2 regions of the Streptomyces sp. NPDC020422 genome follow, and region 1 is predicted to be linked to the other one. Evidence: riboswitches for the same ligand, from Rfam matches in the RefSeq annotation. Region 1 holds a riboswitch; the other holds the start of a gene.
What was found. Region 1 has a riboswitch for ZMP and ZTP ahead of ACH414_RS03005 (bifunctional 5,10-methylenetetrahydrofolate dehydrogenase/5,10-methenyltetrahydrofolate cyclohydrolase). Riboswitches for the same ligand answer to the same signal wherever they lie in the genome.

Region 1 (14,105 bases):
TCCCGTCATCGCGGCGAACGGAGTGTTCGGGCTTCCCTACCGCTGGGCGTCCGCCCGCTGCGACCGCTTCGAAGAGAGGATCCTCTACGCCGTTCGCCGTAAGGGCCCGCAACATCCTCGCTCCCGCCTCTGGGCTGCGGTCGAGGGCGAGGAGCGCAGCCCGGACGCGCGGGAGAACTTCCTGACCGCCAGATGGGGTCTCCACGCCCGGGCCTGGGGGCGGACGTTCTACTGGCCGCTCCACCACGAGCCATGGCGCTTCAAGGACGCGGCGCTGCTCCTGCTGGAGGACGAACTCGTGGAGGCCGCCACGGGTCTGACGGTAGCCGCGTCCTCACCGGCGAGCCTGCTCTACTCGCAAGGCCTGTCTGTACGCTTCGGCCGTCCGTTCTGGATCTGCTAGGCGACCGCGACGTGCCCTCGCGGACGCCGGGGCCACGAACGAGCCGTTGCCGACCGGTGCCCGCGCGGGCCGTCCGTCGATGTCAGCCCAACCAGACCGTGGACCCGGCGAGAGGGAGTGGTCACCACGGACTCCGCCGGACGCGAGTCTGTGCTCCTCCAGGCTCGCACCCCCTGGCCCTGCGAGAGCTGACGGTCCTGGGAGCGCCTTCCCCCCGAATGTCCGGACTGGAGCTGCTAGAAGAACCCCAGCTTCCTGGGGGAGTAGCTCTGAAGGATGTTCTTCGTCTGCTGGTAGTGGTCCAGCATCATCTTGTGGGTCTCGCGGCCCACCCCCGACTGCTTGTAGCCGCCGAACGCCGCGTGCGCCGGGTAGGCGTGGTAGCAGTTCGTCCAGACGCGGCCCGCCTGGATGGCGCGGCCCGCGCGGTAGGCGGTGGTGGTGTCGCGGGTCCAGACGCCGGCGCCGAGGCCGTACAGGGTGTCGTTCGCCGTGCGGATGGCGTCGTCGAAGTCGGTGAAGGAGGTGACCGCGACGACCGGGCCGAAGATCTCCTCCTGGAAGATCCGCATGTGGTTGTCGCCCTCGAAGATGGTCGGCTGGACGTAGTAGCCGCCCGCCAGCTCGCCGTCGTGATCGATGCGCTGACCACCCGTCAGGATCTTGGCGCCTTCCTGCTGGCCGATCTCCAGGTACGAGAGGATCTTGGCGAGCTGGTCGTCGGAGGCCTGTGCGCCGATCATCGTCGCCGTGTCGAGGGGGTGGCCCGGGACGATCAGTTCCGTACGGGCGATCGCCGCCTCCAGGAACTCGCGGTAGTGGCCGCGCTGGACCAGGGCGCGGGACGGGCACGTACAGACCTCGCCCTGGTTGAGGGCGAACATGGTGAAGCCCTCCAGTGCCTTGTCGCGGAAGTCGTCGTCCGCCGCCCACACGTCGTCGAAGAAGATGTTGGGGGATTTGCCGCCCAGCTCCAGGGTGACCGGCTTCAGGTTCTCCGAGGCGTACTGCATGATCAGCCGGCCCGTCGTCGTCTCGCCGGTGAAGGCGATCTTCGCGACCCGGGGAGAGGAGGCCAGCGGCTTGCCCGCCTCCTCGCCGAAGCCGTTGACGATGTTCACCACGCCCGGCGGCAGCAGGTCGGCGACCAGGCTCAGCCAGAAGTGGACGGAGACCGGGGTCTGCTCGGCCGGCTTGAGGACGACCGCGTTGCCCGCCGCCAGCGCCGGGGCCAGCTTCCACACCGCCATCAGGATCGGGAAGTTCCACGGGATGATCTGGGCGACGACCCCCAGCGGCTCGTGGAAGTGGTACGCCACGGTGTCCTCGTCGATCTCGCTGAGCGAGCCCTCCTGGGCGCGCAGCGCGCCCGCGAAGTAGCGGAAGTGGTCGATCGCGAGCGGGATGTCGGCGGCGAGCGTCTCCCGGACCGGCTTGCCGTTGTCCCAGGTCTCGGCGACCGCGAGGGCCTCCAGGCTCGCCTCCATCCGGTCCGCGATCCGCAGCAGGACCTGCGCGCGCTCCGCCGGCGCCGTGCGGCCCCAGGCCGGGGCCGCCGCGTGCGCCGCGTCGAGCGCGCGCTCCACGTCCTCCGCCGTGCCCCTGGCCACCTCGGTGAACGGCTTGCCGTCGACCGGGCTCGGGTTCTCGAAGTACCCTCCGCGGGCCGGGGCGACGTACTCGCCGCCGATCCAGTGGTCGTAGCGGGCCCCGTACGACATGAGCGAACCCTCGGCGCCGGGCGCGGCGTAACGGGTCATGGGCATGGCCTCCCCTCGAACCGCGCCGACCGTCCTTGGCCGGCGCTCAGCGGCGAGTCTGCGCCGCCCGACGTTGCAACCCCGTTGCACCCGCTGCCAGTTCGGCGTCCAGCGCGGTCAGCCGCGCCCGTACGGCCGGAGCCTGCGCCGCCGGCACGGCCGAGGCGAGCGCCCGCCACACCGCCACGTCGTCCTCGCCCCACGGGCTGTACGCCCAGTCGGCCAGCAGCCCCGGATCGGCCCGGTCCACCAGCGCCGCCCGCAACCGCCCCGCCAGCCGTTCCCGGAGTCGTACCACCGCAGGGGCCCGCGACCCCGGCAGCAGCGGGCCCGCGTAGTCCCCGAGCGCCGTCGCCACCGCCCCCGAGGCGAGCCGGCGGTCCACCGTCACGAAGTCCGCGTCCACCTCAGCCGTCAGCCGGTACGGGCGCGAGGCCAGCAGCTCCGCGCCGAGCAGGCCCCGCAGCCGGGACATCTCCGCGCGCAACGTCACCGGCGCGACCGACTCGTCCTCGTAGAGCAGGGTCAGCAGCTCGTCGCCGCCCACCCCCTCGGGCCGGTACGCCAGGACCACCAGGATCTCGCTGTGCCGGCGGCTGAGGCGGAGCCGCCGGCCCGCCACGTGCAGCAGCGCCTCGTCCCGGCCGAGCGCCGAGAGCCGGGGCCGGCCCGCGGCCGGCGCGGGGGAGAGCAGGGCCAGCTGCGACTCCGCCGCCCGTGCCACCGCCTGCACGAACGCCAGGCTGTGCGGATGCGCCAGGCCGTCCCCACCCGTGATGTCGACCGCGCCGATCAGCCGCCCGTTGCGCGGGTCGTGGACCGGTGCCGCCGCGCACGTCCACGTCTGCGCCGGGCGCTGGAAGTGCTCCGCGGCGCACACCTGCACCGGCCGGTCGACGGCGAGCGCCGTCCCCGGCGCGTTGGTCCCCGCGGCGGCCTCCGACCAGCGCGCCCCCGGCACGAAGTTCATCCGGCGCGCACTGCGCAGCGTCCCCGGGTGCCCCTCCACCCACAGCATCCGCCCCGCGGCGTCGCAGACCGCGAGCAGGTGCTCCCCGTCCCGCGCGTACGCCCCCATCAGCTCCCGGACCACCGGCATCGCCGCCGCCAGCGGATGCTCCTCCCGGTGCCCCGCCAGCTCCTCCTCGTCCAGCTCGACCCGCGCCCCGCCGTCCGGGCTCACCCGCGCCCGCATCGAGCGGCGCCAGGACTCGGCGACCAGCGGCCGCACCGGCGGGCCCCCGAGCGGGCCCCCGGTCGTGAACGCCTCGTGCGCCCGGCGCACCGCACCGGAGCCGCCCGCCCAGGCCGCCGCCCCCGTCGCATCCGCCGTGCCCGCCGTGCCCGCCGTGCCCGTCCGCGCCATGCTCAACTCGGCCTCCCCGCGAGGTCGTTCGCCTCATGGGCGTCATCGTCGTGCGCGGGCGGGGCGCCGACAAGCGTCCCGACGGCCTCGCCTGTGCCCCTGTCCGGTACCCGTCATGCGAGCCGTCACGTACAGTGGGACCCGGGCCGTGACTGGCGCTTGAGGTGGATCACCACCGGGGAGCGGCCCGGCGGACGCGCTCACCCCGCGCGGCCGTGTCGCAGCCGTGCGCCTGGGCATCCACCGGTCATCGACGACGCCCAGGAGTGGCCCATGTCCACCAGCACCGCCCGCCTCATGGACGGCACCGCGCTCGCCCGCCGCACGGTCGAGGAGACCGCGGCCCGCGCCGCCGAGATCACCCGCCGCACCGGCGTCACCCCCTGCCTGGCGACCGTCCTCGTCGGCGAGGACCCCGCTTCCGTCACGTACGTGAAGATGAAGCAGAACCGCTGTGCGAAGGCCGGAATCCGCTCCAAGCACGTCGAGCTGCCCGCGAGCACGACCACCGAGGAGCTCGTCGCGGCCATCACCGCGCTCTCCGAGGACCCCGAGGTCCACGGCATCCTGCTCCAGCACCCGGTCGGCCCGCACATCGACGAGCGCGCAGCGTTCGAGGCCATCGCCCCGGAGAAGGACGTCGACGGCGTCACCATGGCCTCCTTCGCCGCCATGGGCTTCGGTCTGCCCGGATTCGTCTCCTGCACGCCCGGCGGCATCATGCGCCTGCTCGACGAGTACGAGGTCGAGCTCAGCGGCAAGCGGGCCGTCGTCGTCGGCCGCAGCGCCATCCTCGGCAAGCCGGCCGGTCTGCTCCTGCTCGGCCGCGACGCCACCGTCACCTACTGCCACTCCCGCACCACCGACCTCTCCGCCGCCGTCCGCGAGGCCGACATCCTCGTCGCCGCCGTCGGCAAGCCCCGCTTCATCAAGGGCGAGGACATCAAGCCGGGCGCCGTCGTCATCGACGCCGGCTACAACCCGGGCAACGTCGGCGACGTCGACTTCGAGAGCGCCGCCGAGCGGGCCTCCCTCATCACCCCCGTGCCCGGCGGCGTCGGCCCGATGACCATCGCCGTGCTGCTCGCCCAGACCGTCGAGGGGGCCGAGCGCCAGCTCGGTCTGTGACGGCGGACAGGTGCGTGCCGGGGTCCCGGCTGCCGGCCACCGGTCCGTGATCCCCGATTCGCGCCTCCCGCCCCGTCATGTCCGTTGCGCGCCCGAGCCGCCGGTGATCAGGGTCTCGCCCGAGCCGCGGGATTGTCACGGTTCTGTACGAGCGCGGCCCAAGTCCCGGATATCACTCGCCACATGAGCGGCTCCGGGTGAACCTGTCTCCTATGCTCCACCCGCCGACGGCACCCCCGTCCCGCGGCGCCCGCGCCCCTCGACGGCCGGGCGCCGTCGCCCTGCTGGTCGCGGCCCTCGCCACGGTCCTGCTGCTCTCCGTCGCCTTCACCGCGCGAGGCGGCACCGACACCCCCGCCCCGCGCGCCGCGACGCCCGTCCCGACCCGGTCCGACACGACGGCACCGCCGGATGCCGGGCCCGCCGGCGGGCGCGCCGACACGCCCTACGAGACGCCCGGACAGGACCCCTCGGGCCCGGGCGAGAGCTCCTCGCCGCGGCCGAGCCGGACGGCGGCCGGCCGGGACCGGACGGCACAGCCCCGCACGGCCCACCGGACCGGCGCCGCCACCGCGCCGACCGGTTCCGCCTCCGCGCCGGCGACCGGCGGCGTGAGCCCCCGGCCCAGCGCGAGCCGGACGGCCGGGCCCGCGCGGACGCCCTATGACGTGCTGCGCGCCGGCGCCTGCTTCGACATGAACCGCGACGCGCCCGGCACCGTCGTCCCCCGTCCCTGCGACACGCCGCACGACGCCGAGCTGGTCGTCCGCCTCCGGCTCACCGGAAGTTACGCCGACGACGGGGCGGTACGGGACGCGGCCGCCGCGCTGTGCCGGGCCCCGCTCCGCAGCAAGGCCGCCGAGCAGCCGCTCGGCACCCGCTGGACGACCTTCGTCCACTACCCGTACCGCACCAGCTATCTCCTCGGCGACGACGCCGTCGCCTGCAGCCTCGCCGCCCCCTCCGACACGGCCGGAAAGCTGACAGCGCCCCTGCAGTGACACGCCCGGCCCGGCGTCACGGCGTCTCCGCGGCCACGAGCGCCGCCGCCGGGTCCTGCTCCGCCGGGCCCGCCGGGGCCCAGTGCCCGTGCTCCTTGCGGTACGGCCACCAGCGTCCGTCCGCGCCGAGCCGCAGCTGCGCGTCCGCGCCGGCGAGCGTCCACCGCGCGGCGCCCGCCGGCCGGAGGTCGGGGCGTTCGCCGTCCTCCCAGGCCTCGGCCAGCTGCGCGTGCGCCCGCACCAGCGCCTCGGGGCCCGGCTCCCACTCCTCCTCCAGGACCGACAGCGCGGCCGCGCCGCCGAACCGCCAGGCGCGTACGCCCAGTTCGAGCCCGGTCGGGCCGCGCCCCGAGCCCTCGGCGAGCCGCGCCGCGATCCACGACACGGGGTCCCCCGCGGCGAGCCGTACCGCATCCTGCGCCGCCGTCAGCGGGGTGTCGTCGAGCGCCCCCGAGAGCATCCGATGCGCCCGGGCCGCGGCGTCCGCCGCGAGGAACTCCAGCGCCGCGGGGTCGATGCCCGGCTCCGGGCCGTTCTCGGTGTCCAGCGACGGCGGCTCGCCGGGCACCGCGGGCGGGACGGGCACGGCCGGAAGGGGCGGCAGGATGCCGCCCGCGGCGAACGCCTCCGCCGCCGACACGCCTGCCCCGCCCGAACCGCCGGACACAACCGGCACGCCCGGCGTACCGGAGGCACCCGCGACTCCGGGCACGCCCGATGCGCCGGCGATGCCACCCGCACCCGACGCACCCGGGACGCCCGAGGTCCCGGGTGCACCGGCCGCGTCCGACGCACCGCCCACGCCCGCCGAGCCCGGCGCTCCCGAACCCCGCCTCCCGGCGTCGTCCTCCGAGCCCTGGGCACCGGCGGCCCCGGCGGCCCGGGCCGCGCTGCGCTCCTGGAGCGCGTCGAGCAGCGCCCGCTCGCCCCGCCCCCGCATCAGCAGCAGCACGAACGGATCCTCGTCGAGGAGCCGCGCCACCTGGTAGCAGAGGGCCGCCGTGTGCGGGCAGTGGTCCCAGGCCTCGCAGCCGCACCGCGGTTCCAGGTCGCCGATGCCCGGCAGCAGGTCGAGGCCGGCCGCCGCCGCGTCCTCCACCAGATGGGGCGGCATCTCCCGGTCGAGCAGGGCCGCGATGTGCCCCGCGCTGTCCACCGCCAGGTCGACGAAGCGGTCCCACTCCTGATCGGAGAGTTCCTGGAGCAGCACGTCGCCGCGGTACGCCGTGCCGTCGGGCTCCTGCACCACGGCCGTGATCCGGCCCGGCCGCACCGACACCGCGCCGACCGCCCCGGCCCGAGCGTGTCGCCGCCCCCGCTTCAGCTGCTGCCCGTCGAGCGCCGTGTCCTCCAGCGCCTTCAGCCACGCCCGGCCCCACCAGGTCCGGGCGAACACCGAACCCCGCACCGGCGGCAGTGCCGCGAAGGTGCGCTCGTCCCCGGTCCCGTACCCGCTCATCGTCCGTCCTCCCCGCGCAGCCGCACCAGCTCCGCGAGCTCCGCGTCGGTCAGTTCCGTCAGCGCCGCCTCGCCCGCGCCGAGCACGGCGTCGGCCAGCGCGCGCTTGCGCTCCAGCATGTCCGCGATCCGGTCCTCGATCGTGCCCTCGGCGATCAGCCGGTGGACCTGCACCGGCTGGGTCTGCCCGATCCGGTACGCGCGGTCGGTGGCCTGCGCCTCCACGGCCGGGTTCCACCAGCGGTCGTAGTGCACGACGTGCTCCGCCCGGGTGAGGTTGAGCCCGGTGCCGGCCGCCTTCAGGGACAGCAGGAAGACCGGCACCTCGCCGGCCTGGAAGCGGGCCACCATCGCCTCCCGCTCGGCGACCGGGGTGCCGCCGTGCAGGAACTGCGTGCGCACGCCCCGGCCGGCCAGGTGCGTCTCCAGCAGCCGCGCCATCTGCACGTACTGCGTGAAGACGAGGACGCTCGCCCCCTCCGCGAGGATCGTGTCGAGCAGCTCGTCCAGGAGCTCCAGCTTGCCCGAGCGGCCCCCGACCCGCGGCCGGTCCTCCTTGAGGAACTGCGCCGGGTGGTTGCAGATCTGCTTGAGGCCGGTGAGCAGCTTGACCACCAGGCCGCGCCGCTCCATGCCGTCGGCCTCGGCGATGGCGGCCAGCGTCTCGCGGACCACGGCCTCGTAGAGCCCCGCCTGTTCCCTGGTCAGGGCGACCGCCCGGTCGGTCTCGGTCTTCGGCGGGAGTTCGGGCGCGATCCCCGGGTCCGACTTGCGGCGCCGCAGCAGGAAGGGGCGCACGAGCGCGGCGAGCCGTTCGGCCGCCGCGGGGTCACGGCTGCCCTCCACGGCCGCCGCGTACCGGCTGCGGAACGCGCCGAGGCCGCCGAGCAGCCCGGGCGTCGTCCAGTCGAGGATCGCCCACAGCTCGGAGAGGTTGTTCTCCACGGGCGTGCCCGAGAGCGCGACCCGCGCCGTGGCGGGGATCGTGCGCAGCGCGCGGGCGGTCGCCGAGTACGGGTTCTTGACGTGCTGCGCCTCGTCCGCGACGACCAGACCCCAGGAGCGTTCGGCGAGTCGTGGCGCGTCGAGCCGCATCGTGCCGTACGTGGTGAGGACGAACTCCCCTTCGGCGAGGCCCTCCAGGTCGCGCGCCGGGCCGTGGAAGCGGCGCACGGGCGTGCCCGGCGCGAACTTCTCGATCTCGCGCTGCCAGTTGCCCATCAGGGAGGTCGGGCAGACCACCAGGGTGGGGCCGGCGGTGCCGGGGTCGGTCTGCCGGTGCAGATGGAGGGCGATCAAAGTGATCGTCTTGCCCAGGCCCATGTCGTCGGCGAGACAGCCCCCGAGCCCGAGCGAGGTCATCCGGTGCAGCCACCCGAGACCGCGCAGTTGGTAGTCGCGCAGGGTCGCGGCGAGCGCGGCGGGCTGGGCGATCTCCGGCTCGCCGCCCTCGGGTTCGCAGAGCCGGGCCCGCAGGCGTTCCACCCAGCCGGTCGCCTGGACCTCCACGCGACGCCCGTCGATCTCGGTGGTTCCGGTGAGGACGGCGCCCAGCGCGTCCACCGTGGTGAGCTTGCGGTCCCGTGACGTCCGGGCTCGCCGCAGCTCCTCGGGATCGACGAGCACCCACTGGTCGCGGAGGCGGACGAGGGGCCGGCCGGCCTCGGCGATCCGGTCGAGCTCCGCGCGCGTCAGCTCCTCGTCGCCCACGGCGAAGCGCCAGTCGAAGGAGAGCAGCGCGTCGGGGGAGAGGAAGGAGGGCAGGGCGTCGCCGCCCCGGTCCCGCGTGGCGCGCCCGCCCGGCCGGTCGGCGTCGTCGTTCGCGGCGTCCGGCTCGCCGGACCGGTCCCATGCGCCGGGTGGTCCGATGACGGCGCGGGCGGTGAGCCGGTTCGCGAGTTCGCGCGGCCAGTGGACGCGCACCCCGGTCGCCGCCAGGGCGCGGGCCGCCGGGCCCAGGAGTTCGGCGACCTCCTCGTCGGCGAGCTCGACGGCGTCGGGGACGGCCGCCGAGAGCAGCGGGGAGAGCGGTGGCCAGGCCCGGGCCGCCCGGCGCAGCGCGAGTAGGGCGTCCATCCGGGCGCGGGGCCCGAAGGCGGCACCGGCCGGGGAGGTGCCGGCCCACACCTCGGCGGCGTCCGCGACCGAAGCGGGGTCGGCGACGGCGTGCATCTGCAGGACGGCGCGGAAGGCGGGAGCGGAGGCGGCGGCGGACCCGGAGTCCTGATCGCCCCGGTACGCCTCGTCGGCCCCGTACGCGCCCTCAGCCCCCAGGAGCTCCAGGCGCAGCGACAGGCGTACGCCGGCGTCGTGACCCGCCGCCACATCCGCCGCCCAGGCCCGCTGGTGCGGCAGTGCCCGCGGTTCCCTGCGCTCGTCGGCGGTGAAGGCGGGGCCGCCCGCCGCCAGGGGAGCGGCCGGGGTGCGCGGCAGGACGTCGGCGACGGCGTCGGCGAACGCCCGGAGCAGCCCCTCCTGTTCGGGGAGGAGCAGTGGCGCGTCCACCGTCGTCGCGGGCAGCGGTACGGCGTGGGCCGAGGGCGGCATGGAGGCGGCGAGGTCGCGGAGCGCTGCCAGTTCCTCTGCGCCGAGCGGCCCGGCCCGCCACGCGTCGAGGTCGGTGGCGGTGAGGCCGGGCAGGAGCAGGCCGCGGGAGACCAGCTCCAGGGAGAACAGGGCCGCGGCTCCCCAGAAGGCGGCCGCGGGCGAGGCGCCCTCGGCCGTCCGCGCCCGGACGAGGACGGGCAGGGCCTCGCGTACGGGGAGCAGGAGGGCGGGTACGGGTACCGGCCGCAGGTCGTCGCCGACGACGGTCAGTTCGGCGACGACCGGTTCGGCCGCGGTCGGTTCGATGACAGGGGGTGCGGCCACGGGGGAGGCGGCTCCGCCGGACGCGGCCGGGTTCGCCGGCGCCCCGAGGTCCGGGTCCCAGAAGGCGACGCGGCCCGCTCGGGGCGGATCGGCGGGGAGGAACACGACGGAGCAGCGGGCGAGTTCATCGGCGGGCGACGGGGGAGCGGGCGGCAACGAGGACGACGGCGACAGCGACAACACGCATTCCTCAAATTTGACTACTTGAGCTTCGAGCGGCCGAGGGTACCCGAACCGGCCACCCCCACGCGTCGAACGACACCGTGATCCACGTCACCCCGAGGGCACCTGCTGGGGAAGACCCCACCCCCGCCCCCCGGGCGACCCCCGACCGGGTCCGGGTGGTGCCGCCATGGCCCGGGGTGAGGGCCGATCCGTACGTTTCAACAAGCCGGCGCGGCCCGCGCGGCAGCCCCTTCCACGGATCCCGGAGACCGCCATGTCCCAGGCCACCGCGACGCTCACCGCGCCCCCCGCGGCGCCCGACCCGCACCCCGTCCGCCGTCACGGCAAGGGCGGCGGCAGCGAGTTCGCCCCCCTCCTGCGCACCGTCAGGGAGCAGGGGCTCCTCGGGCGCCGGCCCGGCTGGTACGCCCGGGGCATCCTGGTCAACCTCCTCGGCATCGCCGCCGTGGTCACCGGCCTCGCGCTCATCGGCCCGTCCTGGTGGGCGCTGCTGCTCGCCGTGCCGCTCGCGCTGCTCTCCGCCCGTGTCGCGTTCGTCGGCCACGACGCCGGGCACTCCCAGATCACCGACCGGCGGGGACTCGGCCGGGCCATCCAGCTCGTCCACGCCAACCTGCTCCTCGGCATGAGCCGCGAGTGGTGGAACGACAAGCACAACCGGCACCACGCCAACCCCAACCACCTCGACAAGGATCCGGACGTGGCCGCCGACGTCCTGGTCTTCGCCGCCCACCAGACCACGGAGCGCACCGGACTGCGCCGCTGGCTCACCCGCCACCAGGCCTGGCTCTTCTTCCCCCTGACCACCCTGGAGGGCATCGCCCTGAAGGTGTACGGCGTCCAGGCGCTGCTCTCCGCGGACGGGCCCTACCGCACCCGTCGCGAACGGCTCGTCGAGGGCGGTCTGCTCCTCAGCCACCTGGTCGGATACGCGGTCCTGCTCCTGACCCTCCTGACCCCGCTCCAGGCCCTGGCCTTCGCCCTGGTCCACCAGATGCTGCTCGGGGTGCACCTGGGCATGGCCTTCGCCCCGAACCACAAGGGCATGGAGATGCCGGACGCCCACCCGGACGGCGACTCCTGGGGTCATCTGCGCCGTCAGGTGCTGACCTCCCGCAACATCCGCGGCGGGGTGCTCACGGACTGGTTTCTCGGTGGCCTCAACTACCAGATCGAGCACCACCTCTTCCCCAGCATGCCCCGGCCGCACCTGCGTCTCGCCCAGAGCGCGGTACGCGCGCACTGCGCGGAGCTCGGCATCCCCTACACGGAGACCGGCTTCGTGGAGTCGTACCGCCAGGCGCTCGGCCACCTGCACGAGGTGGGGGCCCCGCTGCGCACCGAGGGCATCGCGTAGAGCCGGGGCGCCGCGGGGCCGGGACTGGCCGGAAGACGCCCAACCAGGGCGAACGGGTCGCTACGTGCTGGTAACTTGCCGGAGTTGATCAAGGTCGGGGCGCCCCGCTGCACGCGCCGCGCCCGGCCTGAGCCACTCCCCATGCAAGGAACGACATTGGCACGCACCGTCCGTACGACGGCCACAGCCCTCGCACTCTCCCTCGTCCTGCTGCCCGCCACCCCGGCGTCCGCAGACGCGTCGTCGCCCACCCCGCACCTGGACGCGGTGGAGCAGACCCTGCGCCAGGTCTCCCCGGGCCTCGAAGGCTCGGTCTGGGAGCGCACCGCCGGGAACCGCCTCGGCGCCTCCGCTCCCGGCGGCTCCGACTGGTTGCTGCAGACCCCCGGCTGCTGGGGCGACCCCTCCTGCGCCGACCGCCCCGGCTCCCGCCGCCTGTTGGAGAAGGTGCGCGAGGACATCGCCCGGGCCCGGCAGAGCGTCGACATATCCACGCTGGCGCCGTTTCCCAACGGCGGCTTCCAGGACGCGATCGTGGCCGGCCTGAAGGAGGCGGCACAGAAGGGCAACCGGCTGAAGGTGCGCGTCCTGGTCGGCGCGGCGCCGGTCTACCACGCCAACGTCATCCCGTCCTCCTACCGCGACGAGCTGGTCGCCAAGCTGGGCCCCGACGCCGCCCGCGTCACCCTCAACGTGGCCTCGATGACCGCCTCGAAGACGGGCCTCTCCTGGAACCACTCCAAGCTGGTGGTGGTCGACGGCGAGACGGTCATCACCGGCGGCGTCAACAGCTGGAAGGACGACTACCTCGACACCGCCCACCCGGTGAACGACGTCGACCTCGCCCTGTCCGGCCCGGCGGCCGGCTCCGCGGGCCGCTACCTCGACACCCTGTGGGACTGGACCTGCCGCAACAAGAGCACCTGGAGCAGCGTCTGGTTCGCCTCCTCCGACGGCGCGGGGTGCCTGCCCACCCTGCCCAGGACCGCCGCCCCGGCCGCCGACGGCGACGTGCCGGCCCTCGCGGTGGGCGGTCTCGGCGTCGGCATCCGGCAGAACGACCCGGCCTCGGCGTTCAAGCCCGTGCTGCCGGACGCCTCCGCCGCCAAGTGCGGAGTGGGCGTCCACGACTACACCAACGCCGACCGGGACTACGACACGGTCAATCCCGAGGAGAGCGCCCTGCGCGCGCTGGTCGCGAGCGCGACCCGGCACATCGAGATCTCGCAGCAGGACCTGAACGCGTTCTGCCCGATCCTGCCCCGCTACGACGTACGCCTCTACGACACCCTGGCCGCGAAGCTGGCCGCCGGCGTGAAGGTGCGGATCGTGGTCAGCGACCCGGCCAACCGGGGTGCCGTCGGCAGCGGCGGCTACTCCCAGATCAAGTCCCTGTCCGAGGTGAGCGACGTCCTGCGCGGCCGCCTGAAGGCGCTGACGGGCGACGAGCGGAAGGCGGAGGCCGCCATGTGCTCGGGTCTGCAGCTCGCCTCGTTCCGCGCCTCGGACAAGGCGACCTGGGCGGACGGCAAGCCGTACGCCCAGCACCACAAGCTGGTCTCGGTGGACGACTCGGCCTTCTACATCGGCTCGAAGAACCTGTACTCGTCCTGGCTGCAGGACTTCGGCTACGTGATCGAGAGCCCCGCCGCCGCGCGCCAGCTCGCGGACGGACTGCTCGCCCCGCAGTGGACGTACTCCCAGGCGACCGCCACGTACGACTACGCGCGAGGCGTCTGCCAGGGCTGACGTGCCGGGCGGCTCGGGGCGGTGCGCCGCGCACCGCCCCGGGCGTCAGCGCCTGCGCTGCCCCGGCGGGCCCACGAGGAGGGCCTCGGAGACCAGCCGGACGCCCCGGGAGAGCCTGCCCAGCTGTTCGAGCTCGGTGGCGTACATCCTGATCGAGTTCTCGATGAGCACCTCGGCCACCCCCATCCTGGGCAGCTCGGCACGGCTGGTCTGCAGGGCCGCGCGCACGGCGCGCATCTCGTGCTGGAGCTGGAGCTGGACGTGCCGGGTGAGCAGGGCGGGGTGACGGGTCAGCGTCGCGTAGCCGCCGTAGCGGGCCGGGAGCAGGTCCCGCAGCCACCGGGTGGCGCTGCGTTCCCAGTCGTGCGTGCCGGGGGCCTTGACCTGGAGGGGCCAGTCCGGGCTGCGCGTGAGGGTGGCCGTCTGGGACATTCTCGTCACTTCCGAGGGGTGTCGAAGCTTTGATCGAGACAGTGAGGAGGCGGCCTCGGCCCAGGGGGGGGGTTGGCCGAGGCCGCCACGGGCGTCCCGTCAGATCCGCGGGCCTTGACCGTCACCCGGTCGTACCGCGAGGAGGAGCGGCACGCTGGGTGGCTGTTCGACGAGGACATGGGGTCGTCCTCCCTGGCCCGTCCGGATCCGGAACGCCGCAGTCAGTAAATATATATACCGTCGAGTACGCAAGGGTATGAAAAATTTCATGCATACGGCGAGGCTGAATATCGCTCTGCGGCGACGGCGGCCCGACACCCCTGCGGCAGGCCCCTAGAGGAAGAATCCGTGCTGGTCAGCGACCTGTTCGTACTGTTCGAGGCGGGCCTGGGTC
Region 2 (14,105 bases), on a different contig from region 1:
GCCGAGACCGACTTCGAGCAGGGCGTCGAGCAGGGCGTCGCGACGCACGTCCCCACCGACGTCGACACCCTCACCGGGTGGGGCCGCACCGCCCCCACCCTCGCGCGCGTGATCCGCCCGCGGACCTACGAGGAGGCCGCCGCCGCCGTGCGCGCCGGCGGCGCCCGGGGATCCATCGCCCGCGGGCTCGGCCGGGCCTACGGCGACGCCGCCCAGAACGCCGGGGGCTCCGTCCTCGACATGACCGGGCTCGCCAGGATCCGCGCGATCGACGCCGAGGCGGGGCTCGCCGTCTGCGACGCGGGCGTCAGCCTGCACCACCTGATGGAGGTGCTGCTGCCGCTCGGCTGGTTCGTGCCGGTGACCCCCGGCACCCGGTATGTGACGGTCGGCGGGGCCGTCGGCGCCGACATCCACGGCAAGAACCACCATGTCTCCGGCTCCTTCTCCCGCCATGTCGTCTCGCTCGACCTGCTCACCGCCGACGGCCGGGTGCACACCCTCGCCCCCGGCGAGCCCCTCTTCGACGCGACCGCCGGCGGCATGGGCCTGACCGGTGTGATCCTCTCCGTCACGCTGCGGCTGCTGCCCGTCGAGACCTCGATGATGACCGTCGACACGGAACGCGCCACGGACCTCGACGACCTGATGGCCCGGCTCACCGCCACCGACCACCTGTACCGCTACTCCGTCGCCTGGATCGACCTGCTCGCCCGGGGCGCCGCCACGGGCCGCGCCGTCCTCACCCGCGGCGACCACGCCCCGTACGACGCGCTGCCCGTCCGGGCCCGCCGGAGTCCGCTCGCCTTCCGCCCCGGACGGCTGCCGGGCGCGCCCGCGTACGTCCCCGAGGGGCTGCTCGGCCGGCACACCGTCGGCGTCTTCAACGAGCTCTGGTACCGCAAGGCGCCCCGCCGCTCCATCGGCCGGCTCCAGCGGCTGCCCTCCTTCTTCCACCCCCTCGACGGGGTCCCGCACTGGAACCGGGTGTACGGGCGCGGCGGCTTCGTGCAGTACCAGTTCGTCGTCGGGTACGGGCGGGAGGAGACCCTGCGCCGGGTCGTCCAGCGGATCGCCAGCCGCCGCTGCCCGTCCTTCCTCGCCGTGCTGAAGCGCTTCGGCGACGCGGACCCCGGCTGGCTGTCGTTCCCGGTGCCCGGCTGGACCCTCGCGCTCGACATCCCGGCCGGGCTCTCCGGGCTCGGCGCCTTCCTCGACGAGCTGGACGAGGAGGTCGTCACGGCGGGCGGGCGGGTCTACCTCGCGAAGGACTCCCGGCTGCGGCCCGAGCTGCTCGACGCCATGTACCCGCGGCTCGCCGACTTCCGCGAGCTGCGCGCCCGGCTGGATCCGACGGGTGTGTTCACCTCGGACCTGTCGCGCCGCCTCGCCCTGTGACCGCCTCCACCCCCTTCGCATCCCGAGGAGCGTGAACGCCATGAAGGACGCCTTCGGCGCCCCCCAGTCCCTGCTCGTTCTCGGCGGCACCTCCGAGATCGGCCTGGCCACCGCCCGCCGGCTCATCGCCCGCCGCACCCGTACCGTCTGGCTGGCCGGGCGCCCCTCCCCCGCGCTCACCGCCGCCGCGGACTCGCTGCGCGCGCTCGGCGCGGACGTGCACACCGTGCCCTTCGACGCGCTGGACACCGAGTCGCACGAGGAGCGGCTCGGCAAGCTCTTCACCGAGGGCGACATCGACATGGTGCTGCTCGCCTTCGGCGTCCTCGGCGACCAGGCGCGCGACGAGTCCGACCCGCTCGCCGCGGTCCGGGTCGCCCAGACCAACTACACCGGCGCCGTCTCGGCCGGCCTGGTCTGCGCCCAGGCGCTGCAGGCGCAGGGGCACGGCTCGCTGGTGGTGCTCTCGTCGGTGGCCGGGGAGCGGGCCCGGCGGGCCAACTTCATCTACGGCTCGTCGAAGGCGGGGCTCGACGCGTTCGCGCAGGGCCTGGGGGACGCGATGCACGGCACGGGGGTGCAGGTGATGATCGTCCGGCCCGGTTTCGTACGCACGAAGATGACCCGCGGCCTGGCGGAGGCTCCGCTGGCCACCACGCCCGAGGCGGTCGCGACGGCGATCGAGCTGGGGCTCCGGCGCCGCTCGGAGACGGTGTGGGTGCCGGGCAGCCTGCGGGTGGTGATGTCGGCCCTGCGGCACGTACCCCGGACGCTGTTCCGACGGCTGCCGGTGTGAACCGCTGCGGGCCCGGGCCGCGCCCGCCGTCACGGCGACAGCGGGCCTGGAGGGCAGCCGTTCCGGTCGGCTGCCGGCGTGACCCCCGGCCGGCCCGCGCGGCGGCCGGCCTGGGTGACGGCCGGTCCGCCCGACGGCAGGTCCGCGCGACAGCCGGCCCGCCCGACGGCCGGTCCGCGCGGTCGCCCGTGGGCTCACACCGCCGGGGTCCTGGCCGGCTGGTCGAGGGGGCTGCCGCCCTGGGCCGGGACCGCGGAGACCGTGCGGCCGCTGCCGAACTCGTAGTCGCACAGCTTGCGCCACACGCCGTCCGGGCCCTGCTCGTACAGAGCGAAGGAGCGGCAGGTCCAGTCCGCCGCGTAGCCCGACAGCTCCGTGAAGGCGCGGTCCATGGCCTCCTCGGAGATGCCGTGGGCGACGGTCACGTGCGGGTGGTACGGGAACTGCAGCTCGCGCGGGACCGGGCCGGACTCGTCGCGGACCAGCTTCTGGAGCCGGTCGCAGGCGGGCGTGCCCTCGACCAGCTGGACGAAGACGACCGGGGAGAGCGGACGGAACGTGCCGGTGCCCTCCAGGCGCATCGTGAAGGGCTCGGTGCCGGCGGCGATGCGGGCGAGGTGCGCCTCGATCTCCGGCAGCCGCTCCTCGGCCACCGCCGTCGGCGGGAGCAGGGTGACGTGGGTCGGGATGCCGTGCGCGGCGGGATCCCCGAAGCCCGCGCGCCGCTCCTGGAGCAGGCTGCCGTGAGGCTCCGGGACCGCGATCGAAACGCCGAGCGTTACGGTCCCCACGTCGTTCTCCTCCGTCATCCGTCGGGAAATGTGCTGAAGCGGTGCAGGTCGCCAGTGTGCGGCCTGCACCACCCTTGTGGCCAGGGTCCTTGGACTCAGTGCTTCGCGGGCAGGAAGCCCATCCGGTCGTAGGCCTGCGCCAGCGTCTCCGCGGCGACGGCCCGGGCCTTCTCCGCACCCTTGGCCAGGAGCGAGTCCAGCGTCTCCGGGTCGTCCAGGTATTCCTGCGTCCGGGTCCGGAACGGCGTGACGAACTCCACCATGACCTCGGCCAGGTCGGTCTTCAGGGCGCCGTACATCTTGCCCTCGTAGCTCTTCTCCAGGTCGGCGATCGACGTGTCGGTGAGCACGGACATGATGCCGAGCAGGTTGGAGACGCCGGCCTTGTTCTCCGGGTCGAAGCGGATCACCGTGTCGGTGTCCGTGACGGCGCTCTTGACCTTCTTCGCCGTCGTCTTCGGGTCGTCGAGCAGGTTGATCAGGCCCTTGGGGGTCGACGCCGACTTGCTCATCTTGATCGCCGGGTCCTGCAGGTCGTAGATCTTCGCCGTCTCCTTGAGGATGTACGGCGAGGGGATCGTGAACGTGTCGCCGAAGCGCCCGTTGAAGCGCTCCGCGAGGTCGCGGGTGAGCTCGATGTGCTGGCGCTGGTCCTCGCCGACGGGGACCTGGTCGGCCTGGTAGAGCAGGATGTCCGCGACCTGGAGGATCGGGTACGTGAAGAGGCCGACGCTCGCGTTGCCCGCGCCCTGCTTGGCGGACTTGTCCTTGAACTGCGTCATGCGGGAGGCCTCGCCGAAGCCGGTGAGGCAGTTCATCAGCCAGGCGAGCTGGGCGTGCTCGGGCACGTGGCTCTGCACGAAGAGGGTGCAGCGCTCCGGGTCGAGGCCCGCGGCGAGCAGCTGGGCGACGGCGAGCCGGGTGTTGGCGCGCAGCGCGGCGGGGTCCTGCGGGACCGTGATCGCGTGCAGGTCCACGACCATGTAGAAGGCGTCGTGGGACTCCTGGAGCGCGACCCACTGGCGCACGGCGCCGAGGTAGTTGCCGAGGTGGAACGAGCCTGCGGTGGGCTGGATTCCGGAGAGCACACGCGGGCGAGACTGCATGGCGGAGCCATTCCCCTGAGGGTGGTGGTGGGCGACGGGCGGGCGGTCAGAGGCCATGCCCATCATTCTCTCAGGTGTGGGAAGCGATCCCCGCCTGCCCGTGCGTCAAAAGTGCCGCCGATGAGACGAGGACCACACCGCGCCCGGCGGGCGGGCCGCCCGCCGGGCGCCGGGGGGTCAGACCGGCAGGCCCGGCGCCGGGTGGGCGCCCATCAGCTCGGCGACCTCGGCGCGGACGGCGGCGAGGGCGTCCTCGTCGCCCTTGCCCGCGGCGGCGACCCCGCGGTCGATCCACTCGGCGACCTGGGGCATGTGCGTGACGTCCAGGCCACGGGAGGTGAGGGACGGGGTGCCGATGCGGATGCCGGAGGGGTCGAAGGGCTTCCGGGGGTCGTAGGGGACGGTGTTGTGGTTGACGACGATCCCGGCCCGGTCGAGCGCCTTGGCGGCGACCTTGCCGGGGACCTCCTTGGGGGTGAGGTCCATCAGGATCAGGTGGTTGTCGGTGCCGCCGGAGACCAGGTCGAAGCCGCGGTCGAGCAGGGCCTCGGCGAGGGCCTTGGCATTGGCGACGACCGCGTGGGCGTAGGCGCGGAAGGAGGGCAGCGCCGCCTCGCGCAGGGCGACGGCGATGGCGGCGGTGGTCTGGTTGTGCGGGCCGCCCTGGAGGCCGGGGAAGACCGCCTTGTCGATCGCCTTCGCGTGCTCCTCGCGGCACATCAGCATGGCGCCGCGCGGGCCGCGCAGGGTCTTGTGGGTGGTCGTGGAGACCACGTCCACGTGCGGGACGGGCGAGGGGTGGGCGCCGCCCGCGATGAGCCCGGCGATGTGGGCGACGTCGGCGACCAGCACCGCGCCGGCCTCGCGGGCGATCTCCCCGAAGGCGGCGAAGTCGATCGTGCGGGGCAGCGCGGTGCCGCCGCAGAAGATCACCTTGGGGCGCTCCTTGAGGGCGAGCTCGCGCACCTGGTCGAAGTCGATCCGCCCGTCCTCGCGGCGCACGCCGTACTGGACGCCCCGGAACCAGGTGCCCGTGGCGGAGACGCCCCAGCCGTGGGTGAGATGGCCGCCCATGGGCAGGGCCATGCCCATCACGGTGTCGCCCGGCCGCGCGAAGGCGAGGTGGACGGCGAGGTTGGCCGGGGAGCCGGAGTAGGGCTGCACATTGGCGTGGTCGACGCCGAACAGCGCCTTGGCGCGCTCGATCGCCAGGGTCTCGACCGGGTCGATGTTCTGCTGGCCCTCGTAGTAGCGGCGGCCGGGGTAGCCCTCGCTGTACTTGTTCTGCAGCACGGTGCCGGAGGCCTCGAGGACGGCGGCGGAGACGTAGTTCTCGCTGGGGATGAGGCGGAGGGTCTCGGCCTGGAGCCGCTCCTCGGCGCCGACGAGGGCGGCGAGCTCGGGATCGGCGGCGGTGAGGGCGGGGTGCTGTGCGCGACCGCGGTCGGTCGTGGCGGCGGGCGCGGTGCCGGACGGGGCGTCAGGCGTGGCGGCGGTCGTGGCGTGGGTCATGGCGTCGCTCCGGGTGTTCGGCATGACGGCCCCGGGGCGCCGCGGCTCGCGCGGCACCACACGGGACCCGGTGGGTTCCCGTGATGCCCAGGCGGGCGGCACCTCGTGTGGTCTGCCGCGCGCGGCTCCCCCGGGGTCGCTTCCCCGTGCGCCAGTCGCCGCGCGTGTTCCCAGGTTAGCGGGCGCGCCGTCACGACAGGTTTCCCCGTCCGGCATACGAGCGACGATAAGAAAAGGGAGCCACATCCGCCCCTGCCGCAGGACGAACGGAGATCCCGTGTCGAGTACGTCGAGGACGCAAGACGAGATCGCTGCCGCGGACGCGCACAGCGCCCACAACTACCACCCCCTGCCCGTGGTCGTCGCCTCCGCCGAGGGGGCGTGGATGACCGACGTCGAGGGGCGCCGCTACCTGGACATGCTCGCCGGCTATTCGGCGCTCAACTTCGGGCACGGCAACCGGCGTCTGATCGACGCCGCGCGGGCGCAGCTGGAGCGCGTGACGCTCACCTCGCGCGCCTTCCACCACGACCGCTTCGCGGAGTTCTGTACGCGCCTGGCCGAGCTGTGCGGCAAGGAGGCGGTGCTGCCGATGAACACCGGTGCCGAGGCGGTGGAGACGGCGGTGAAGACGGCCCGGAAGTGGGGGTACGAGGTGAAGGGCGTGCCGGACGGGCACGCGAAGATCGTGGTGGCGGCGAACAACTTCCACGGCCGGACCACGACGATCGTCAGCTTCTCCACGGACCACGAGGCCCGCGACCACTTCGGCCCGTACACGCCGGGGTTCGAGATCGTGCCGTACGGGGATCCGACGGCGCTGGAGGCGGCGGTCACCGAGAACACGGTGGCGGTGCTGATCGAGCCGATCCAGGGCGAGGCGGGGGTGCTCGTGCCGCCGGCCGGCTATCTGGCGGGGGTGCGGGAGCTGACGCGGCGGCGGAACGTGCTGTTCATGGCGGACGAGATCCAGTCGGGACTGGGCCGTACGGGACGGACCTTCGCGTGCGAGCACGAGGGCGTGGTGCCGGACGTGTACATCCTGGGCAAGGCGCTCGGCGGCGGCGTGGTGCCGGTCTCGGCGGTGGTCGCGGACCGGGACGTGCTCGGGGTGTTCCGGCCGGGTGAGCACGGCTCGACCTTCGGCGGCAATCCGCTGGCGTGCGCGGTGGGCCTCGAGGTGATCGCGATGCTGCGGACCGGCGAGTACCAGCAGCGGGCGACGGAGCTGGGCGAGCACCTGCACGCGGAGCTGGGACTGCTGGTGGGCGGCGGTGCGGTGGAGGCGGTGCGCGGCCGGGGTCTGTGGGCGGGCGTGGACATCGCGCCGGCGAAGGGAACGGGCCGGGAGATCTCGGAGAAGCTGATGGAGCGGGGCGTCCTGGTGAAGGACACCCACGGCTCGACGATCCGGATCGCTCCGCCGCTGGTGATCTCGAAGGAGGACCTCGACTGGGGCCTGGAGCAGCTGCGCACGGTGCTCGCGGCGGACTGACGAGGTCCGCTTGCCGGGGCCGCCCGGCGGACAACTCCGGTCATTGACAAGGCAGTTGGTCTAGGCCAATGATGACGGCCATGCCGAGACCCCGTCTGCGCCGCGCCCTGCGCGGTGCGCTCGCCGCACTCGTCCCCGTCGCGCTCCTCGGTGCGCTGGGGGGCTCCGCCCAGGCCGCCCCGCTCGCGGCCTGGCCGGAGCCCGTCCCGGTCGTCTCCCATGTGGACACCGCCGACCCGGTCGTCTTCGTCACCATCGACGACGGCTGGAACCACGATCCCGCCGCCGCGAAGCTCCTGCTCGACCGGCGCGTGCCGGCCTCGCTCTTCCTGCTGCCGGGCGCCTACGCGTACGACGACGCCTACTTCCACACCCTGCTCGACCAGGGCCGCTCCCGCGTCGAGAACCACACGGTGAACCACCCGGACCTCACCACCCTCGACGCCGCCGGGCAGCGGGCGGAGGCGTGCGGGGCGCGCGACGCGCACCTCGCCGAGTTCGGCGACGGGCCCCGGCTGCTGCGCCCGCCGTACGGCGCGTACGACCGGACGACCCGCACCACCGCCCGCGCCTGCGGCGCGAAGGCCCTGGTGACCTGGACGTACGACATGACGACCTGGGGCCAGTGGACCCCGCCGACACCGCGGCTGAAGGCCGGGGACATCATCCTGCTGCACTTCAACGAGACGGTCGAGCAGGACCTGCGCCGGGCCCTGGAGGCGGCCGACGCGGCGGGCCTGAAGCCGGCGCCGCTGCGGGACTACGTCACAGAATGACGTGCGGGAGGAAGCGGGCGTACTCGTCCGTGACCAGGCCCGCCGACTCCCGGATGCCGAGGCCCGCCGACTCGTCGCCGACGGTCCACGCGCCGAGCACGACCCGGTTGCCGTCGAAGTCGGGCAGCGGGGCGAGCTGCTGGTAGCAGCAGGGCTCGTCGTCGCGGAGGACGACCGGGGCGCCCGCCTCGTGCAGGGTGACGCCGGCGCCCTCGCGGCCGAGCAGCGGCTTGGCCACCCAGCCCGTGGTCGCGGCGAGTTCGCGCGGGCCGTCGAGGTAGGCGGGCAGCAGGTTGGGGTGGCCCGGGTGGAGCTCCCAGAGGATCGCGAGGAGCGCCTTGTTGGAGAGCAGCATCTTCCACGCGGGCTCGATCCAGCAGGTGGTGCCGGTGCCGCCGCCGTTGTCGAGGGTGTCGAGGACGTGCGGGCCGAACCGGTCCGTGGTCAGCCACTCCCACGGGTAGAGCTTGAAACAGGCGCGGATGAACCGGAGCCGGTCGTCGACGAAACGGCCCGAGATCCGGTCCCAGCCGATCCGCTCGACCGAGAGCGCCTCGGTGTCGAGGCCGGCCTGCTGGGCGGTCTCGCGCAGATACGCGACCGTCATCAGGTCCTCGCCCAGCTCGTCGCCCTCGCTGTGGACGAAGTGCACGGGGCTGCCGGGCGGCAGCAGGTGCGCCTGCCGACGCCAGGCGTCGACGAGGCGCTCGTGGAGGGAGTTCCACTGGTCGGCGCCGGGGAAGCGCTCCTCCATCCAGAACCACTGCGGGCTCGCCGCCTCCACCAGGGAGGTGGGGGTGTCGGCGTTGTACTCCAGCATCTTGGCCGGCCCGGTGCCGTCGTAACGCAGATCGAACCGCCCGTAGAGGGTGGGCAGCTCGGCACGCCGGTGCCAGGCCTCGGCGACCCGGGCGCGGATCCGGGGGTCGGTGATGCCGAGCTCGGCGAACCGGTCCTTGTCGACGATGTGCGCCGCCGCCGCCAGGCACATGGCGTGCAGCTCCTCGACGACCTCCTCCAGGGCCTCCACCTCGGGCAGGGAGAAGGAGTAGTAGGCGCTCTCGTCCCAGTACGGGCGCAGGGAGTCGTCCGGGTAGCGGGTCAGCGGGTAGATCAGACCCTGCTCCTCGACGGTCCGCTGCCAGCCGGGGCGGGGCTCGATGGTGTGGCGCTGCATGGTCCGGGGATCAGCCGCCGGAGGAGGAGTGGTGGCCGCCGAAGCCGCCGCTGTCGACGGCCGACTTGTCGAAGCTGCCGCCGCTGACGCGGCCGCTGCTGACCGAGCCGCCGTAGTAGTAGCGGCCGCTGGACGAGCTGCCGTCGCTGCTGCCGCCGCCCGACTCGCACTTGTAGTCCGGCAGCTCCTTGTACGTCACCGGGTCGATGCAGCGGCGGTCGGGCTCCGAGCCGCACGCGGTCAGCGTCGCCGCCAGCACGCCCACTCCGCCGAGAATGACCGTGCCGGACCTCAGCCTGCGCATAGCCCGCCCTCCCCTGTCCGCCGCCTGTTGCGATCGCACAGTGTAGGCCCGGCCTGGGCGGCCCCCGGATCCCACTCGCACTAGAGTCCCTTTCGTGCTACTTGGGATGGTGTGTGCGCTCGGCTCCGCGCTCTGTTTCGGGGCCGCGTCGGTGCTGCAGGCGCTCGGCGCGCGGGCCGCCGAGCCGGGTACGGGCGGCGGGGTCGACGTGGCGCTGCTGTGGCGGGCGCTGCGGCAGTGGCGGTACGTGGCCGGGCTCGGCCTGGACGGGCTCGGCTTCGTCCTCCAGATCGTGGCCCTGCGGACGCTGCCGATCTACGCGGTGGGCGCCTCGCTCGCGGCCAGTCTCGCGGTGACGGCGGTGATCGCCTCGCGGGTGCTGGAGGTGCGGCTGAGCCGGGTCGAGTGGGGGGCGGTGGGCGTGGTCTGCCTCGGCCTCGCGATGCTGGCGCTCGCGGCCGGCCGGGAGGGGCACGAGGGGACCGGCTCGGCGGCGCTGCAGTGGGGGCTGCTCCTCGCGGCCTTCGCCGTCCTGCTGGTCGGTGTGGCGGCGGGCCGGCTGCCGGAGCGGCCCCGGGCCCTGACCCTCGGCCTCGCGGCCGGCTTCGGCTTCGGGGTGGTGGAGGTCGCGGTCCGGCTGATCGACTCGGTCGACCTGGCCAACCCGGCGGTGTACGCGTTGCTGGTGGGGGGCGGGGCGGCCTTCCTGCTGCTGACCTCGGCGCTGCACCGGGGCTCGGTGACGACGGCGACGGCGGGCCTCGTTCTGGGCGAGACGATCGGGCCCGCGGTGGTGGGGGTGGCCTGGCTGGGCGACCGGACCCGCGAGGGGCTGGGCTGGCTGGCCCTCCTCGGCTTCGCCGTCGCGATCGCCGGCTCCCTCACCCTGGCCCGCTTCGGCGAGGCCCCCACAACCCCGGAACCGGCCCACTGACCCCCACAACCCCCGCACGGACCGCCGCGCCCCCGCCCATGCGGGCCGCCTCCGCCTCGCCCACCCCCGTGTGGGCCGCTGCACCCCCGCCCGTCCGGTCCGCCTCCGCCTCGCCCACCCCCGTGCGAGCCGCCGCGCCCCCCTGCCTGTGCGGGCCGCCTCCGCCTCGCCCACCCCCGTGTGGGCAATCGTCCCGCAGGGCGGGACGGGTGGGCACACGGGACGGCGCCCTTAGCGGCGCCTCCGCTCCCCGTGCCTGAGCCCCCGCCCCGACTGCGCCGCACCCGTGGTGCGGGTTCAGGCGCGGAGGCCTAGGCCCGGCAAGGGGCGCCGTCCGTTGTGCCCACCCGTTCCGCCCCAGCGGAACGAATGCCCACAACGGCGGGCCGCAGGCCCACAACGGGCGCAGGCGCGGCCGGGAGGGTGGGCACCGCCCCCAGCGGAGCGGGGGACCCGCGGCGGGGCCGGGCGCAGGCCGGGGAGGGCGGGCACCGCCCCCAGCGGAGCGGGTGACCCGCGGCGGGGCCGGCCGCAGGCCGGGGAGGGTGGGCACCGCCCCAGCGGAGCGGGGGGACCCGCGGCGGGGTCGGGCGCAGGCCGGGGAGGGCGGGGGCTGCTTCAGCGGAACGGATGCCCGCGACGGCGAGGGCGCCGTCTGGGGGTCGGGGTTACGGAAGGGCTCGGCACAGGGCTTCCAGGGTGGTGGGCCAGCTGCTGTCCGACGGGGTGCCGTAACCGACGATCAGGGCGTCCGAGGCCGCCGCCGTGGACGGATGCCGAAAGCGGTCGATGCCCTGCAGGGCCAGCCCCTGGAAGGCGGCCGCGCGGGTCACCGCGGACTCCGTACCCGGCGGGAGTTCGAGGACCGCGTGGAGCCCCGCCGCGATGCCGCTCACCCGAGTCCCGGGCGAGCGCGCCCCGACCGCGGCCACGAGCTGGTCGCGCCGCCGCCGGTACCGCAGCCGCATCGCACGCACATGCCGGTCGTAGGCCCCCGACGCCAGGAACTCCGCGAAGGTCAGCTGGTCCGTCGCGCTCGACACCCAGTCCACCGCCCCCTTCGCCTCGGTCACCTCCCCCACCAGGTGCTCCGGCAGCACCATCCAGGCCAGCCGCAGCCCCGGTGCCAGCGACTTGCTCGCCGTGCCCAGGTAGACGACACGGTCCGGGTCCAACCCCTGCAACGCACCCACCGGCTGCCTGTCGTACCTGAACTCGCCGTCGTAGTCGTCCTCCAGGATCACCCCGCCCGACGCCCGCGCCCAGTCCACCGCCGCCGCCCGCCGGTCCGGCTGGAGCGCGCCGCCCATCGGGAACTGGTGGGCGGGGGTGAGCAGGACCGCGCCGACCCCGCCCATCTCCCCCAGCTCCTCCGCGCGCGTGCCGCGTGCGTCGAACGGCAGGGCCGGGGTGCGCAGGCCCACCCGGGCCAGGATCTCCCAGTGGGCGTCGAGCCCGTACGACTCGACCGCCACCTCCCGCACCCGGCGCGCCTTCAGCACGTGCGCCATGAGCATCAGGCCGTGCACGAACCCGGAGCAGACCACGATCCGTTCCGGCCGCGCGTGCACGCCCCGCGCCCGGGCGAGGTACTCGGCGAGCACGGTGCGCAGTTCGATCCGGCCGCGCGGGTCCCCGTATCCGAAGGCCTCGTCGGGCGCCGCCATGAGCGCCTTGCGGGAGGCCTTGAGCCAGTCCGCGCGGGGGAAGGAGGACAGGTCAGGGGTGCCGGGGCGCAGGTTGTAGGTGGGTTTGCCGGCCGGGGACGGGGAGGGGGCGCCGCCCGTCCTGGCGGGCGGGCGGCGCGGGGCCGCGCGGCGGGCCACCCGCGTGCCCGAGCCCTGCCGGGCCGTCAGCCAGCCCTCGGCGACGAGCTCCGCGTACGCGTCGGCGACGGTGTTGCGGGCCACCCCCAGGTCGGCGGCGAGCGAGCGGGAGGACGGCAGCCGCACCCCCGCCTCCAGGCGCCCGCTGCGCACCGCCTCGCGCAGCGCGTCCATCAGGCCGCTGCGCAGGCCCCGCCCGCTGAGCTCCAGGTGCAGGTCGGCGCCGAAAGTGGACCAGTCGTTTGCCATGGAAATGGACCATACCCGGGCGCCATCCGCGTCGTACGGTCGTCACCATGACGACCACGAGCACCACCGCCTCCGCCGCCCCCTACGCCCACGAGCACGCGCCCCGCCTCGCCTTCGCCGAGCGCCACCCCGAGTTCTACAAGGCCATGATCGGCCTGGAGATCGCCGCGTCGAAGCACGTCGACCCGACCCTGTACGAGCTGATCAAGATCCGCGCCTCGCAGATCAACAACTGCGGCTTCTGCCTGGACATGCACACCAAGGACGCCCTCGCCGCCGGCGAGACCGTGCAGCGGATCGTCCAGCTCTCCGCCTGGCGCGAGTCCCGGCACTTCTACACCGAGCGCGAGCTGGCCGCCCTCGGTCTGACGGAGGCGGTCACCGTCCTGACCGACGGCTTCGTGCCCGACGAGGTGTACGCGCAGGCCGCCGAGCACTTCGACGAGACCGAGCTCGCGCACCTCATCGGCGCCATCACGGTCATCAACTCCTGGAACCGGATCGGCGTCAGCACCCGGATGGCGCCGGGGCACTACACCCCCGGGATGTACAAGCGGTGAGCAGCGAACCCGTGGGGCGCGCACCCGTGAGTGGCCGCCCCGTAAGTCCCGTGCCCGCGAGCCCCGTCGAGCGGCTGCGCGCCCTGCACCTCGGCGTGGCGCCCGGTGCCCGGCCCCTGGTGCTGCCGGGGCCGTGGGACGCCGCCTCCGCGCGGGCCTTCGAGAAGGCCGGGTTCCCGGCCCTGGCCACCCCGAGCGCGGGGATCGCCGCCGCGCTCGGCCACGAGGACGGGAAGACCCCGGCGGAGGAGATGTTCGCGGCCGTGGCCCGGATCGTCCGGGCGGTCTCCGTCCCCGTCACCGCCGATGTCGAGGGCGGGTACGGCCTCTCCCCCGAGGAGCTGGTCGCCCGGGTCCTTCGGACCGGCGCGGTCGGCCTGAACCTGGAGGACTCCGACCGTACGGGCGGACTGCGCGACCCGCGGGAGCAGGCGGAGCGGCTGGCCGCGGTGCGGGCGGCGGCGGGCCCCCGCCTCTTCGTCAACGCCCGGGTGGACTCGTACCTCCGCGGCGGGACGCTCGACGACGCCGCCGAGCGCGCCCGCCGCTACACGGCCGCGGGCGCGGACTGCGTCTTCCCGATCCTCGCCCCCGCCGACGATCTGCCCCGGCTGCGCGCGGCCGGGGTCACCGGGCCGCTCAACTTCCTGGCCAGGCCCGGCGATCCGGACTTCGCCGAGCTCGGCCGGCTCGGCGCCACCCGGATCACCTTCGGGCACGGGCTGCTGCTGCGCACCCTCGCCGGGGTCGAGGAGCTCGCGGACGAGCTGCTCAGGGCCTGAAGAACTCCAGGACCGTGGTCAGCGTCTCCCGCTGCTTGGGCCAGTCGCTCTCCGGTCCCGCGACGAGGATCGCGTGCTGGCTGCCGTCGGTCCCGGTGAACGCCCGGTCGACGACCTTGCGGCGCCCTTCCGTGCGGTCGTAGGCGTACACCAGCTCGGCTGCGTCGCCCTCGCCGGTCCGCTCCAGGCCGATCTGCTCGTAGCCCGGCTTGGCGGTGAGGTTCTGCGACGTGCGCTGCAGCGACTCGTACGGCGTGCTGTCCGGCTCGGCGAGGGTGAAGATCTGGATCAGGCTCTTCCCGTCGGGCGAGTTGTAGAAGACGCCCTCCGCCGACGAGGTGCGGTTCCAGTTCTCGGGGACGGCGACGGTGAAGCCGGCCGGGTCGTCGACCGCGTGGA

Region 2: it holds a riboswitch for ZMP and ZTP, as region 1 does, so the genes downstream of both, glyA (serine hydroxymethyltransferase) here and ACH414_RS03005 (bifunctional 5,10-methylenetetrahydrofolate dehydrogenase/5,10-methenyltetrahydrofolate cyclohydrolase) in region 1, are expected to answer to the same signal.

The regions. Positions count from the first base shown of each region.
Region 1 is NZ_JBIRVJ010000001.1:685,727-699,831, forward strand. Features, by position in the region: gene ACH414_RS02990 (YqjF family protein) at 1-403, shown strand, start outside; gene ACH414_RS02995 (aldehyde dehydrogenase family protein) at 640-2,163, opposite strand; gene ACH414_RS03000 (GAF domain-containing protein) at 2,210-3,535, opposite strand; ZMP/ZTP riboswitch at 3,668-3,774, shown strand; gene ACH414_RS03005 (bifunctional 5,10-methylenetetrahydrofolate dehydrogenase/5,10-methenyltetrahydrofolate cyclohydrolase) at 3,803-4,657, shown strand; gene ACH414_RS03010 (hypothetical protein) at 4,870-5,658, shown strand; gene ACH414_RS03015 (SWF or SNF family helicase) at 5,675-7,117, opposite strand; gene ACH414_RS03020 (SNF2-related protein) at 7,114-10,170, opposite strand; gene ACH414_RS03025 (fatty acid desaturase family protein) at 10,427-11,530, shown strand; gene ACH414_RS03030 (phospholipase D-like domain-containing protein) at 11,687-13,279, shown strand; gene ACH414_RS03035 (hypothetical protein) at 13,325-13,711, opposite strand; gene ACH414_RS03040 (MurR/RpiR family transcriptional regulator) at 14,045-14,105, opposite strand, start outside.
Region 2 is NZ_JBIRVJ010000005.1:630,844-644,948, reverse strand. Features, by position in the region: gene ACH414_RS17055 (FAD-binding oxidoreductase) at 1-1,398, shown strand, start outside; gene ACH414_RS17050 (decaprenylphospho-beta-D-erythro-pentofuranosid-2-ulose 2-reductase) at 1,439-2,194, shown strand; gene ACH414_RS17045 (2'-5' RNA ligase family protein) at 2,389-2,985, opposite strand; gene trpS (tryptophan--tRNA ligase) at 3,081-4,091, opposite strand; gene glyA (serine hydroxymethyltransferase) at 4,269-5,603, opposite strand; ZMP/ZTP riboswitch at 5,682-5,772, opposite strand; gene rocD (ornithine--oxo-acid transaminase) at 5,881-7,098, shown strand; gene ACH414_RS17025 (polysaccharide deacetylase family protein) at 7,179-7,874, shown strand; gene ACH414_RS17020 (glutathionylspermidine synthase family protein) at 7,864-9,051, opposite strand; gene ACH414_RS17015 (hypothetical protein) at 9,062-9,355, opposite strand; gene ACH414_RS17010 (hypothetical protein) at 9,462-10,289, shown strand; gene ACH414_RS17005 (PLP-dependent aminotransferase family protein) at 10,958-12,364, opposite strand; gene ACH414_RS17000 (carboxymuconolactone decarboxylase family protein) at 12,412-12,924, shown strand; gene ACH414_RS16995 (isocitrate lyase/phosphoenolpyruvate mutase family protein) at 12,975-13,706, shown strand; gene ACH414_RS16990 (serine/arginine repetitive matrix protein 2) at 13,696-14,105, opposite strand, start outside.